Regions from separate parts of the Thermostichus sp. MS-CIW-37 genome, predicted to be linked through region 2. Evidence: riboswitches for the same ligand, from Rfam matches in the RefSeq annotation. Region 2 holds a riboswitch; the other holds the start of a gene.
What was found. Region 2 has a riboswitch for cobalamin ahead of ACVWYZ_RS06850 (TonB-dependent receptor plug domain-containing protein). Riboswitches for the same ligand answer to the same signal wherever they lie in the genome.

Region 1 (7,105 bases), on a different contig from region 2:
CGCTCAAATTCCCCATGCACCAACACATCCAGGCCAATCTCTTCTTGAATGCGGATGCACTTGGCAATCTCAGCGTCAATGGCTGCTTCGTACTCCGCCTGCGAAACCTCCCCTCTTTTGTACTTAGCTCGCCACTGCCGCACCTCTGGAGTTTGGGGGAAGGAGCCAATGGTGGTGGTGGGCAAAGGTGGTAGCTGAACCTGCCGACTTAGGCGCTGCTCGTAGGGCAGGAATCGCTCGAAGTCCTGGAGCTTGAGGTTGGCCAAAGCCTGGCGCACTTGGGGGTTGGGGGGGCTAAACTGCGCAAAGCTCTGCCATTGCTGCTGGATTTCCGCCTGCTGGGCAGCAGTGTCTTCGCCGTTGAGGGCTCGCGCCAGGAGAGCTACTTCGGCCAGCTTCTGTTCGGCAAAGCTGAGGACATTTCTGAGGGGTTCCGGCAACTGGGCTTCCAGAGCAGCGTCGTGGGGCACAAATTGCAACGAAGCGGAAGGCTGCACCCGTAGGTTGGGAGCTACCCCCTGCAGCTCCCGCAGGCTGGCCAAGACGGTCTCAGGCTGAACCTTCCAGACATTCCGAGCGTCCACTACGCCAGCACCTAGGATCTGGTCAGCCGGAAAGCCATAGGTTCTTACCAGATCCAGGGTGTGGCCACGGGTAAAGTCAAGGCTAATGCCGGCCACCGGCAGTTGCACCACCCAGGGGTAAGTCTCCCCCAGGTCATCGAAGTAGGTGACCAAGTGGACAGGGATCCCGGCGGTTGCCAACTGGCGGTAGCTCATTTCCACAGCTTCCCGCAGGCCACTTCCCTGGCTGGTAACCAAAATGGGATCGTGAATCTGGACTTCTGGGATCCCCAGCTGTTTTAACTCCTGGAGGAGATCCCGGTACAGAGGAAGGAGCTTTTCCAAGTCCGCCCGCAGATCCCCAGATCGCTGGCTAAGGCAGAGCAAAGTCACTGGACTGAGGACAACGGGGCTGGTGCGCTCCCCTAGGATCCCTTGGGCCCGCCGAACTCTTTCCAAAAAATCCCCAAAGTTAGGACTGGGATCGGCTTCCGGCTCAATTTCGGGTACCAAGTAGTGGTAGTTGGTGTCAAACCACTTGGTCATTTCCAAAGCCGGCAGGCCCTCCCGACCCCGCGCCATGGCAAAGTAGCGGTCTAAACCCGACAGACCTCGGAACCGAGAGGGGATCAGCCCCAGCCAGGTGGCCCAGTCCAGTACATGGTCGTAGAGAGTCTGATCCCCTACCGCAATGTGATCAATCCCAGCTTGTAGCTGAGTCTGCCAGGCTTGAGTCTCCAAATCCCAAAAGGTAGCCAGCAGAGCCTCTGACCCTAGGGCACCACTCCAAAAGCCTTCCAAAGCTTTTTTGAGCTCGCGGCGCTTGCCCATGCGGGCATACCCCAATGTCATGGTTTGTGCAGTCATGTTGTGTGCCATCCCAAATACTGAGTTTTCTAATTTTCCTGCGTTCAATTCGCCCTCAACTGGGATCCCGCCCGCCAAGGAAGAAACCGGCTGTTCCTCTCTTGCCTCTGGAACCCCAACAAAACACTGCCTTTTGCGCAAAAAAGATACTCAACGCAGCCAGCGATCGCAGTGGCTACTTGCCAGCCTACCAATTGAAGTCAGGAAGCCTGACATCTCACTCTTTCCTTCGCGTAGGCGGGCTGTAGATCTTGATAGATCTTGATAGATCTTGGTGCAACAGCACCCAAAATTTACTCTCTCCCGGCCAACTGGCTCAGAGTCTTGCTTGGGTTCTTGGACTTATTTCTACTGCTGAGGAGTACCGAAAGCTTGTGGGAGCAACGCCAGGAAAATGCTCAGGATAACGAAAGCAGAAACGAGCTAAAGCCAAGACAGTTACCATCTGTACCTCGCAGATGTTGTGAAGTTTAGAAAAACCATCGGCGGGCATTCTGACTGACACGGTTTTGGGGGACAAGACCTGGATCGGCAGCGAATGACTCTAGAGATTTGCTGCAGGACTTCTCCTAAACCGGATCACAGCTGCGGGACAGCGGCAGATTCTCACTGCTCTTTCCCCGTTTCCTCTGGCGGCTGATCCCCGTCAGAACCGATAGCTGAGCTACATCGTATCACGGAGTTCAGAGACGGGAGTAGAGTGCTTCAATCATCACCAAGCCAGCAGCCTTTGGAGCTACCAGACCTCACCTTTCACCCAGCGGTCTTGCAGGAAGTCATCGGAATCCTCTAAGCATCCTCCCCCCCTGCATTGCTCTCAAGATAAGGCAGTGGTAGCTTAGCTGCCATAAGTCTTGTCCAGGAGGCAAGGGGGTTTGCTCCTTTTTGCTGAAAAAGCGACAGATCGGGGTTTCTATGGCATCAAGCTTAAAAGTAACTGTGTGGTCTGTGGGCCTCTTCTTGCTGAGCCAGATGTGGGCTGGATGCGCTCAGAATGCTGCTGAGCGGACAGCTTTCGATCCAAAGCTAGCAGGATCCAGCGATCAAATCGTGCTGGCCATTGGAGGGGAAAGGGAAGAAGGATTTGATCCCACCCTGGGCTGGGGACGTTACGGTTCGCCTTTGTTCCAAAGCACTCTGCTGCGGCGGGACGAGAACCTTGAGATTGTAAACGACCTGGCGACTGGCTACACTGTCAGCCAAGATGGCCTAACCTGGACGGTAACCCTACGAAAGGATGCAGTCTTCTCCGATGGAAAACCTGTCACAGCAGCGGACGTGGCTTACACCTTTAACCAAGCAGCTCGGAGTGGTGGTCTGGTCGACCTAACCGCCCTAAAGGAAGCAGTAGCTATCGACACTCATACGGTGGAGCTGCGGCTGCAAAAACCCCAAAGTACTTTTGTCAACCGCCTCATCACCTTGGGTATCGTGCCTCAACATGCCCACGGGCCTGATTATGCTCGCAAACCCATTGGCTCTGGCCCCTACCGACTGGTGCAGTGGGATGAGGGGCAACAACTGATTGTGGAGGCAAATCCCTTATATTACGGCCAGACTCCTGGCATTCGGCGGCTGGTTTTCCTTTTCCTGGAGGAGGATGCAGCCTTTGCAGCAGCCCGAGCCGGACAGGTACACGTGGTTAGCGTGCCTCAGTCTTTGGCTAAGCAAACTGTTAAGGGCATGAAGCTTCACGCCATTCCCAGTGTGGATAACCGAGGGCTGATGTTCCCCTTTCCCCCTAAAACCGGTGCGACAACCCCAAAGGGATACCCCATCGGCAACGATGTGACTTCTGACTTGGCGATTCGCAAGGCGGTCAACTTCGCCATTGACCGACAGGCGCTGGTGGATGGAGTCCTAGAAGGCTACGGATCCCCTGCCTATGGCCCAGTCAGCGGTTTGCCCTGGGAAGAGCCGACCGCCAAGATTGAGGACAACAATCCAGACCTGGCCCGTCAGATTCTAGCTGAGGGAGGCTGGAGCGATAAAGATGGGGATGGGGTAGTGGAAAAAAACGGGCTGCGGGCTGAGTTCACCGTGCTCTACCCGGCCAACGACAGTATTCGCCAAGCCCTGGCCCTAGCTGTTGCAGAAATGCTGCGGCCTGTGGGCATCCGAGTCAATGTCGAGGGCAAAAGTTGGGATGACATCACTCCGCTCATGCACAGCAACGTGGTGCTGTTTGGCTGGGGCAGCCATGACCCAACTGAGGTGTACAACCTCTACCACAGCAAAGCGGCCCAGGGGGGATTTTTCAATGCCGGCTACTATGCCAACCCGTTTGTGGATCGAATGCTGGATCTGGCTATGGAGGCCCCCTCTGAAGCTGAAGCTATCCCCTTCTGGCGGGCAGCCCAGTGGGATGGAAAGCAAGGCTTTACTGCCAAAGGAGATGCAGCCTGGGCTTGGTTGGTAAACCTGGATCATACCTACTTTGTCCACGAGTGTTTGGATATAGGCCAGCCGCAGGTACAGCCTCATGGCCATGGTTGGCCAATCACAGCCAACATCACCCGTTGGAAATGGACGTGCAACTGAGGTCAGTTCTGCTGTTTCTGGCTTATAAGCTGACTCGGCTGGGGTTGCTGCTGGCGGCTGTGGCAGTCCTGACGTTTGCCCTGCTCAGCTTCTCCCCTGTTGATCCCGTACAAGCCTATGTAGGGGCCGACATGCTGCAGATCAGCCCAGCCCAACGAGACCTGATTGCCCAGCGTTGGGGGCTGGATCAGCCCATGCTGCTTCGCTTTGGGAACTGGCTTGGGCAGATGGTTCAAGGCAACTGGGGCACCTCAATGGTGTTCAATCAGCCAGTGGTGCAGGTCATTCAACAGCGGTTTGAGCTATCGCTGCCCTTACTGGCAATTGCCTGGCTGCTTTCCGGTTTCCTGGGAGTGGGGTTGGGGGTTTTGGCCGCAGCGTTTCAGGGCACTTGGGTTGACCGCGGTATTCGTCTTTACGCCTACACCCTCGCCTCTTCTCCCCCTTTCTGGGTGGCGCTGCTACTCTTGATCGCGTTTTCGGTAGAGCTGGGTCTAACACCTATCTGTTGCGCCGCGCCACCTGGCGCGTTGGCGGAGGAGGTGACTTTTTGGCAGCGCTTACACCACTTGCTCTTGCCTGCTTTCACCCTAACTTTCATCGGCGTTGCCAACATCACCTTGCACACTCGTCAGAAGCTCATTGACGTGTTGCACAGCAACTATGTGCTGTTTGCTCGTGCCCAGGGGGAAAGCCTGGCTGGGATCCTGTGGTACCACGGCTTGCGGAATATCTTGCTGCCTGCGCTGACGCTGCAATTTGCCTCCTTTGGGGAACTGTTTGGTGGCTCAGTGTTAGTGGAACAGGTGTTTGCTTATCCAGGACTGGGACAAGCAACGGTACAGGCAGCTTTGCGCAGTGATGTGCCTCTGTTGGTGGGCATTGTGTTTTTCAGCGCCTTGTTTGTCTATGCCGGCAATACCCTAGCTGACCTGTCCTACCAGATTGTCGATCCACGCATTCGCCTTGGCGGGAGGATAGGATGATCCCTTTTGCATCGCCTCGTGTTGCTGCTGCTGATGCCGATGGGGGGATGAAATTCTCAGAGTCCTCTGTCAAAGGAGAGCGCAGGCGGCAGACTCTGTGGGCAATTGGACTGTGTGCTTTTTTTTTGGTGTCTATCCTCTGCAGCGCTGGGCTTATCGGCGATACCGGACTGAGCCCGAACCTAACTCAGCGGAATCAGCCTCCTTCCCTGGCCCATCCCTTCGGCACCGACTGGCTGGGGCGGGATATGCTGGCCCGATCCTTGCACGGGATGTCCCTTAGTCTGTGGGTAGGCATGCTGGCTGCCGCCGTCAGCGTGGTGATCGCCGCTGTTTTGGGTTTGGTGGGTGGCACGGTGGGAGGCTGGGTGGATGCCTCGATCTGCTGGATGATTGACCTATGTTTCAGCCTGCCTCACCTGGTGGTGCAGATCCTTATAGCTTTTGCTGTCGGCGGCGGAGTTCGGGGAGTCATTGTTGCCGTTGCCCTCACCCACTGGCCCAGCCTAGCGCGCCTGGTGCGGGCCGAGGTGTTACAGGTCAGCAGTTCTGACTATGTCCAGAGTTCTTACCGACTGGGCCGCTCTTCCCTCTGGGTTGCCCGCTACCATATGATGCCTCACATTTTGCCCCAGCTCCTAGTGGGACTTATTCTGCTGTTTCCCCACGCCATTTTGCACGAAGCAGCCCTCTCATTCATTGGGGTAGGTATTTCGCCGCACCTACCGGCCATCGGCATTATTCTGGCCGAATCCATGCGCCACCTCTCCACCGGCTACTGGTGGCTGGGGGTTATGCCTGGACTGCTGCTGCTGCTGTCGGTCAAGGCTTTTGACTGGCTGGGAGAAAACCTGCAGGCCCTTCTCAATCCGCGTACGGCTCAGGAGTAGGGAAATGTTGGTGGTCTCCGGCCTAAACATTAGGTTCAGCCGATACGAGCGGGGGCTGCGCCGCCGCTACCTTCAGGTGATTACAGATCTGGATCTGGAGGTTAAGGCAGGGGAGGTGGTGGCAGTGGTGGGGGCCAGCGGATCGGGCAAAAGTTTGCTGGCCCATGCCCTCTTGGGTCTTTTGCCAGAGAACGCTACCCTGCGCGGTACTCTCCTATTTCAGGGGCAGCCCTTGACCCCTGAGCGGTGTAGGCAACTGCGCGGCAAGGCCATTGCTCTCATCCCCCAGTCTGTGGACTACCTGGATCCCCTCATGCAAGTAGGATCCCAGGTACAGCGGGTAGCTCGGCTCAGCGGTGCCTCCCAAGGCGAGGCCCGTAGAGCAGTGAGCCGCATCTTTGCCCGCTATAGCTTGCCGCCGGGAACAGAGGGCCTCTACCCTTTCCAGCTCTCCGGAGGCATGGCACGGCGGGTGCTGGTATCGACGGCGGCAGTTAGCAGAGCCAAGCTGGTGATAGCCGACGAGCCCACGCCAGGCTTGGACGCGGAGGTGGTGGCTGAGACCCTTGCCCATCTGCGGGAGCTGGCCCAGGAGGGCCGAGGCGTTATGTTGATTACACACGATATTCAGGCGGCGTTGTCGGTGGCAGATCGAGTGGCAGTCTTCTATGCGGGCACTACAGTCGAGTTGGCCTCGGCTCAGGATTTCGAAAGGGGAAACTTGCGCCACCCCTACACTCAAGCTCTGTGGCGATCCCTGCCGCAAAATGAGTTTGCTCCCCTGCCGGGCAACCAGCCTGACCCTGAGGCACTGCCTGCGGGTTGTTTGTTTGGGGATCGCTGCCCCTGGGCAAGTGAAATCTGTCGAGCTGAGCATCCGCCTCTGCGGGCGGTTGGAGGAGGGTGGGTGAGGTGTATCCATGCTCAAGGGTGAGCATCTCTGGTTTCGCTATGGACGGCATCTGCCTTGGGTGGTGCAAGATCAGACCCTTCAAGTAGAACTTGGGGAAGTCGTAGGGCTGATGGCTCCCTCTGGTTTTGGCAAAACTACTCTGGCCAAGTTGCTGGCGGGCTACCTTACCCCCAGCCAAGGTCGGGTGAGTGTGACAGGGCAGCCTTTGCCTCGGCGAGGGTACTGCCCAGTGCAGCTTGTCTTTCAACATCCAGAGCAGGCCGTTAACCCCCACTGGCGCATAGCTCAGGTCTTGCGGGAAGGGCCTCCTCCCCAGCCAGAGGTTCTCCACACCTTAGGCATTTC
Region 2 (7,105 bases):
TTAGAGTTAGTTGGGGGTGGAGGGTTTGGGATTGCAGGGCAGACAGCAGCATTTCTCCCTTGCTAGTCCCTTCTTTTTGGCCGTTAACCCACTGAGATCCGCAGGTGATGCAAACCCAGAGATAATGACCGCTGGGTTGCTGAGCAGCGCTGCCAGCTTGAACTGGCAACTGGGAAGTTGATCGAGACATGGTGCTCCTTGATATAGTCATAGGTTTCTGTCCAAGCAAAGGGTGTGAGAAGAGGCAAAGACGATCTCAATGTCTTGGCCAAGGATTCAGCAGTGAGTTAGACAGCTAAAAGTCAGCCTCAAGTCGCTCTAAAATTGGCCCCTTAAATTAAGCCGAACGGTGCGACCCACTCCGGGGTAGCCGGGGAAAACCTCATATTGCTCATCCAGCAGGTTATCGACTCCCACCTCGAGAGCGAGATTTTCTGCTACTGGGATCCCTCCCCGCAGAGCCAGGTTGGTGTAGCCGGGCAGAGATTGGGTATTGGCGTTGTTGGTAAAGAAAGTGCCAATGTGATGCAGGAAAACTGAGGCATACCGATCCTCTGCATCGCGGTAGCTCAGGCCCAGGTTGAAGCTGTCTGCTCCCACGAAGGCTAGCTGTTTGCCAACCGCTTTGGGATCCAGCGCCGAGCGGATGATGGGATCGTTCAGGGTGTAGTTGGCAAAAAGAGTCCAGTTTTCCCCCAATCGCAAATCCAGGGCTGCTTCCAAGCCCGTGTATTCCACGAGCTCAATGTTTTCGTAGGTTCCCCTGCGCGGGCCAGTGCTGACAAAGGTAATGCCATCGCGGATGCGGTTATGGGCAAAGGTCAAGCGCAGTAGGCCAAAATCTCCCAAAGCCTGATCCAGGCCAATGTCAAAACTCTCTCCCCGCTCCGGGCGCAAATTGGGGTTGCCGTCGACTTCAAAAAAGCCCCGCAAACGAAAGAATAAGTTTGAGATCAAGGGGGTGCGAAAGCTGCCGGCATAATTGGCCCTCAGGGTGGTGCCTTCTGCCAAAACCCAGCGGATCCCTGCGGCAGGAGAGGTGGCCGAACCGTTGACCAGATTGCTCGAATCTTGGCGAACACCTAAGTTGAGATAAAAGTTGGGCTGTGGCTTGTAATCCAGGCGGGCAAAGAGGGCCCCTTGGTTCACGGTATTGTCGTAGTTGACATTGGTGGATCCCCTGGCAAAGGAGAAGGTGGTGTTGCGAGCTGAAATGGATCGGTAGTCTGCTCCTAGAGTAAGCTCCAGGTTTTCAGCAGCCTTCCAGGTGTATTGCAGTTGGGATCCCCACCCCGTTCGCAGGATCTCATCCCGGGATCCCTGGCTTTGTGGGGCGCTGAAGCGATAGTTGAGGTCGTCAAAAAATACCCTAGCTTGCAGGGATCCCTTCTCTTGATTCCACAGCCAACTGAGATCTAACAGCAGGTCGTTGGTGTTTTGCACTGCATCGGGGGAGGGAAACTCGGTGCTGCCAGGCACCTGAAACGCTTTGTTGAGATAAAGGGCATTTCCGGTTAGGACTTGGCCTTCTGCCAATTGCCAGGTGAGCTTGGCTTGTAGGTTGTGGTACTCCACCGCCGAGTTTTCCCGCCTGCCGGCTTTGCCCAAACGCCTAATTTCAAAGGGAAAGTCGTTGTTGCTCTGCAGACGGCGATAGCTGACCACCCAGCCCAGATCCTGCACCTGGCCGCGGTTTTGGATCCCTTGCTCGTTGAGGCCGTAGCTGCCGATAGCCGCTTCCAGCACGGTCTCGGATCCCGGCTTTGGATCCAGCGTCACGATGTTGATGACCCCGCCAACGGCATCGGAGCCGTATAAGGTGGAGCCCCCACCTGGAGAGATCTCAATACGCTCGACCACATCTGTAGTGATCTGAGACAGATCGAACCCGCCAAAAAAGCCCAGGTCGTTAATGGGGCGGCCATCCAAGAGCACCAACACCTGGGCCGTTCGTCCTCCCCGCATAAACTGGGAGCTAAGGGCTCCCAACTGGGTTCCCGCCGTGCCGTCGCTGAGGATCCCGGGCAGGTAGCGCAGGGCCTCCTGAACGGTTCTTGCCCCTTGCTCTCGAATTTGCTGGCGGGTAATGACGTAAACCGGGCGGGAAGAATCCCGCAGCAAGCCGGGGCGACGAAAAGGCGTGGTGACGGGTTGATTTAAAATCTCGGCGCTAACGCCGGTTTCCAAAACCTCTTGAGCTGAGGGCGGGGAAGCTGCCGGCTGCGCCCACGCTGGGATCCCCAAAACAAAGCCCCCCAGCGCCAGGCTGAGACCTAGAATGGGATTCATTTTCCTAAAGCTCCTGATTCCGTGCGACGCGGAAGAAATGCGAGCCAAAACCGCAGGCGGGCATCCTGACTGAGGGCATGGGTCTAGCCCAAGCCCATCACAGTTGCGGCACAGCGCCGGATTTGCACCGGACTTTCCCCTTTACATGCCCTGGCTGATCCCCAGGACAACCTGTCGGTACAGCTTTCTCTGCGATTGCTCCGAAAAAGCCGTGCTAGGCATCATACATCCCCTGCTCTGGAGTTCCTATCCTGCCAGGGGGGATGTCATCCCCAGGGGTGAACGGGATCCCAACGGCAATCCCAGGGCTTCGGATGGGCCACATCCCATTTAGGCCAGATTTCTTCACTGCTTTGTAAGCAGTTGAAGGATAGCCCGCTGCTACTCCAGATCGCGAGGCCCAGGGATCCCTTAGCCTTTTAGGGAACAGAGATACGCTGAGACTTCACAAGACCCACAGCTTTTGGGAAAGCAAGATGGGGACGCTGGCCTAGCCGTCATGGGCGGGATCCGTATGAATTAGTACCCAACCGGGTAGAAAAGAGGAGCTTTTTCGATTTCAGGCGGGGCTGTCGTCTGGTGGGCTGGATCCGGTTCAACATGGCTGGGAGAGGCAATCGGCACCTCGATCATCCGATCCGGTACCAGCGGCACCATTTCGGAGCGGTCGGCGATTTCCCGGAGAGAATTGGCAATGGATTCCTGAGTCAGCAGAAACTGTCGTTCGTTGCGCTGCATCTGCTGCCACACCTGGTAACGCTGGCTCCACCGGCTTTGGGTATGCACAGTCCAACTGTAAAGGCTCAACACTGAAACGCCGGAGAGGATAGCCATCCCTGTGGAGATTTGCTTCCACCAGGCTAGGTGTTCTGCCCAAGCAAGATGCTGGCTGCGAGGATGGGCTGATTTCAACTTCAAATTCAAAGGTTGGGTGCGGCTGGCCTGAACTGTACCGGAGAGGGGTCGGCTCAGAGCAGAAGACCGTCTGTGGCGACGAGGGTTTTTGGGACGATCAAGACCTGCGTTCAAAGGCTGGCTAACCATGGGGCTTAACCTCACACACACCAAGGGATCCGACGGTGCAGGACTGCCGGTTCCGCTTCACCCTAGTTCCCCGCGCCCCCCAACAGCAACCCCCTTCTCCCGATTCCCGGCCTCAGCAGGACAGCTGTCCGCTTCACGGTAGCCGATCTCTTGAGAGCGGGAGAACCAACCTAAACCTACATCTGACTGCTGCGGGCAGCCACTCGCAGTTTGGCAGAGCGGGCCCGTGGATTACGTTGCCGTTCCAGTTCGGAAGGGGACAAGGGCCTGGGGGTGAGCACCTGCCAACGGGGATCCCTGCGGAAGGCCCATTTCACCAAGCGATCTTCAAGGCTATGGAAGCTGATCACGGCCAACCTGCCGCCGGGTTTCAGCCAAGTGGGGGCTTGGGCCAGCAAGGTTTCTAAAGCCTCCAGTTCTCGGTTCACGGCAATGCGCAACGCCTGAAAGACGCGGGTGGCCGGGTGGATGCGGCCTCGCCGAGCTGCCGGAGGTACTGCCTGCCAAACCACCTGGGCCAACTGAGTGGTTGTGGCGAGGGGACGAGCCTGCTCGATGTGATGGGCAATGCGGCGGGCAAATCGCTCTTCGCCGTAACGGGTGAAAATCTCGATCAACTCTTCGACCGGGCGATGATTAACCCAATCGGCAGCGGTTTCCTGAGCGGCACTGGGATCCATGCGCATATCCAGCGGCCCCTCTCCGCGAAAGCTAAATCCCCGCTCAGGGCAGTCCAGTTGCGGCGAACTCACCCCCAAGTCGGCCACGATGCCATCGAAGGGAATCCCCTGCCCCTGCTCATCCCGAAAGCCATGCTGCTGCAGATCGAAATCGGCAAAATTGAGGTGCCACAGTTGGATGCGGCTGCCGGGGATCCCTTCTGCTGCAAAACGCGCTTGCGCCGCCTGCAGAGCCGCCGGATCCCGATCCAACCCCACCACTCGGGCAGCTCCCCCCCGCAGCAGCGCCAAGCTGTGCCCACCCCCTCCCAACGTCACATCCAGAAAAGTGCCGCCCCCCTGGGGTTGCAGGTAGGCCATCACCTCCTCGGTCAAAACGGAATCGTGTTGATACACCTTGCCAAGCACGGTCTGCGGGGGTTCTATTTCTGCTGCTACAAAGTTCAGTATCTGCAAAAAAAAGGCCGAGGCCAGGCCCCGACCGAGGAATCCATGTTGTTAAGGTGATCCTCTGGGAAAAGAGGGGTGGCCGTCAAAAGACAGGCTGTCTTGGGATCCCTGGTAAGATCTCTGGGGCATGAGTCCGGGCCTGAGTAAGATGAGACTGCTGCCGCTTTTGCCCAGTCTGCCATCAGAGTTGCTGTGTTGACTCACTCTTCTTCTACCGATATCCTCACTCTCTCGCCGGCCAAGGGCCTGCGCGGCCAAGTGAGCATCCCCGGCGACAAGTCCATTTCCCACCGCGCCCTGATGCTGGGATCCCTGGCCGAAGGAGAAACCACCATCCAAGGGCTGTTGCTGGGAGAGGATCCCCGCAGTACGGCAGCCTGCTTTCGGGCGCTGGGGGCAGATATTTCGGAGCTCAACAGCGAGTGTGTTCGCATTCGGGGAGTTGGCCTGGGCCAGCTGCAAGAACCGGCAGACGTGTTGGATGCAGGTAACTCCGGCACCACCTTGCGCCTGATGCTGGGGATCCTGGCTGGCCAGGCCGGGCGCTTTTTTGCCGTCACTGGCGATCGCTCCCTGCGCTCGCGGCCCATGGGACGGGTGGTAGAACCACTGCGGCAGATGGGGGCCAGCATTTGGGGACGGGCCGGTGGAACCTTGGCACCTTTGGCCGTACAAGGGGGATCCCTCAAGGGCATTCACTACCGCTCCCCGGTGGCTTCAGCGCAGGTAAAATCCTGCCTCTTGCTGGCGGGTCTGCTGGCGGAAGGCACCACCCAAGTCACCGAGCCGGCTCTCTCTCGGGATCACTCGGAACGGATGTTGCGGGCCTTCGGGGCCAACATTCAGGTGGATCCGGAAACAAAAACCGTGGCCGTGGTGGGAGGATCCCACCTGGTGGGCCAAAAAGTTCAGGTGCCGGGAGATATCAGCTCGGCAGCCTTTTGGCTGGTGGCCGCCTCCATTGTGCCCGAGAGCGAATTGCTGCTAAGGGATGTGGGCCTCAACCCCACCCGTACCGGTGCACTACGGGTGTTGCAGGAGATGGGGGCCGATATTCAAATTGAAAACTGCCGGGAAATGGCCGGCGAGCCCCTGGGAGATCTGCGGGTGCGTTCGGCCCGCTTGCGCGGCTGCACCATCGCCGGCGATCTCATCCCCACCCTGATCGACGAGATCCCGGTTTTGGCGGTGGCGGCGGCCTTTGCCGAAGGGATCACGGTGATTCGCGATGCCGCAGAGCTGCGGGTGAAAGAAAGCGACCGCCTGTCAGCCATGGCCCAAGAGTTGAGCCGCATGGGAGCCCAGGTCGCCGAATATCCCGATGGCCTGGAAATCAAAGGAGGGATCCCCCTTCATGGAGCTGAGGTCGATAGCCACGAGGATCACCGCATCGCCATGAGTCTGATGGTGGCAGCCCTGGGAGCGCAGGGATCCACCCTCCTCAGAGGAGCCGACTGTGCCCGCATCTCCTACCCCGACTTCATTCCCACCCTGCAACGATTGACAGCTTCTTCCCTCGAGTCTTGAGAGGATCTTGTGGGGAGCGAAGATCTATGGTCAATTCAGTTGATGATGAGACGGTATTAAAGTAAGATGGCATGAAGGCAGACTCAGGAGAAAGCTCCATGGGCTACAGCTTAGACCTGAGAGAAAGAGTCGTAGGGTATGTCCAGGAAGGGGGCAGCCCCACCACAGCCGCACAGATTTACAAAGTCAGTCGCGCAACGGTTTATCGCTGGCTGAATCGAGAGGATCTTAGGCCGACAAAAGTCAAGACCCGGAAACGCAAGATAGACTTGGCCGCCCTGCAGCAAGATGTGGACCAGTACCCAGAAGCTCGACTGAAGGAGAGAGCCCAGAGGTTCGGCGTCCAACCCAGTGCTATTTACTATGCTCTCAGGAAGCTGCAAATAACACGAAAAAAAAGAGTTAGGGTATCGAGAGCGGGATCGAGAAGAGAGAATTCAGCACTCCAGGGTCTTGAGGGGATGGGTTCAGAAGTACGGGAGTGAGAGCCTGGTTCCGTTGGTGAAGGGATAAGACCTACGGCCCGCTTTCGCGAACAGAGCTGTTGCACTGGCCAGTGTCTTGTTGCTATTTGAATTGACCACATCCCCATCTCTAACTTTGTCGCCCTTGTTCTTGTGTCAACCCATCCCAGCCCGCCCGGCCCTATCGCTATTGAACATCTCTGCTTCCGGGTTCCTCCCGGTGGGGTAGCAGCCTTTCTTCAGCAAGACGAGCAGGTTTGGGGATCCGCCCTGCGCCGGCATCCGGGTTTTCTGGGCAAAGAAGTTTGGCTGGATCAGCAGGATCCCGAACTTGTCCACCTCATCCTCCGCTGGGCCAGCCGCGCTGATTGGAAAGCCTTTTCCCCCGAGCAAGTGGAGGCATTGGATCGGCAAATGCGGCCTTTTTATGTGCGCTTGGAACAGGCCAAAGAGTACCAGCTCTGGCAGCCCGGCCCTTCTGCAGGGACAGGAAAGCAGGATTAAGGGATCCCTTCGCTCTCAAAACCTACCTCGGAGCGCACCGAGTCGGCCCTGGAGGATCCTGCCACCCGCTCCTGCTCCACCAGCTCCCGCAAACTGGGCATGGTCACGGCCAAAGCTCCTTCTCGCCGCTGCAGCCCCGCTTCAAAA

Region 1: linked by a shared signal. The riboswitch ahead of metE (5-methyltetrahydropteroyltriglutamate--homocysteine S-methyltransferase) and the one ahead of ACVWYZ_RS06850 (TonB-dependent receptor plug domain-containing protein) in region 2 are both predicted to bind cobalamin.

Annotation. Positions count from the first base shown of each region.
Region 1 covers NZ_JBSSCV010000021.1:12,089-19,193, forward strand. Annotated here, with positions in the region: gene metE (5-methyltetrahydropteroyltriglutamate--homocysteine S-methyltransferase) at 1-1,430, opposite strand, end outside; cobalamin riboswitch at 1,898-2,102, opposite strand; gene ACVWYZ_RS10135 (ABC transporter substrate-binding protein) at 2,346-3,971, shown strand; gene ACVWYZ_RS10140 (ABC transporter permease) at 3,956-4,957, shown strand; gene ACVWYZ_RS10145 (ABC transporter permease) at 4,954-5,847, shown strand; gene ACVWYZ_RS10150 (ABC transporter ATP-binding protein) at 5,852-6,781, shown strand; gene ACVWYZ_RS10155 (ABC transporter ATP-binding protein) at 6,768-7,105, shown strand, end outside.
Region 2 covers NZ_JBSSCV010000011.1:55,098-62,202, forward strand. Annotated here, with positions in the region: gene ACVWYZ_RS06845 (DUF1636 domain-containing protein) at 1-211, opposite strand, end outside; gene ACVWYZ_RS06850 (TonB-dependent receptor plug domain-containing protein) at 319-2,289, opposite strand; cobalamin riboswitch at 2,328-2,479, opposite strand; gene ACVWYZ_RS06855 (hypothetical protein) at 2,809-3,333, opposite strand; gene rsmH (16S rRNA (cytosine(1402)-N(4))-methyltransferase RsmH) at 3,510-4,409, opposite strand; gene aroA (3-phosphoshikimate 1-carboxyvinyltransferase) at 4,656-5,990, shown strand; partial or broken gene ACVWYZ_RS06870 (IS630 transposase-related protein) at 6,089-6,485, shown strand; gene ACVWYZ_RS06875 (TIGR03792 family protein) at 6,608-6,958, shown strand; gene ACVWYZ_RS06880 (DUF502 domain-containing protein) at 6,955-7,105, opposite strand, start outside.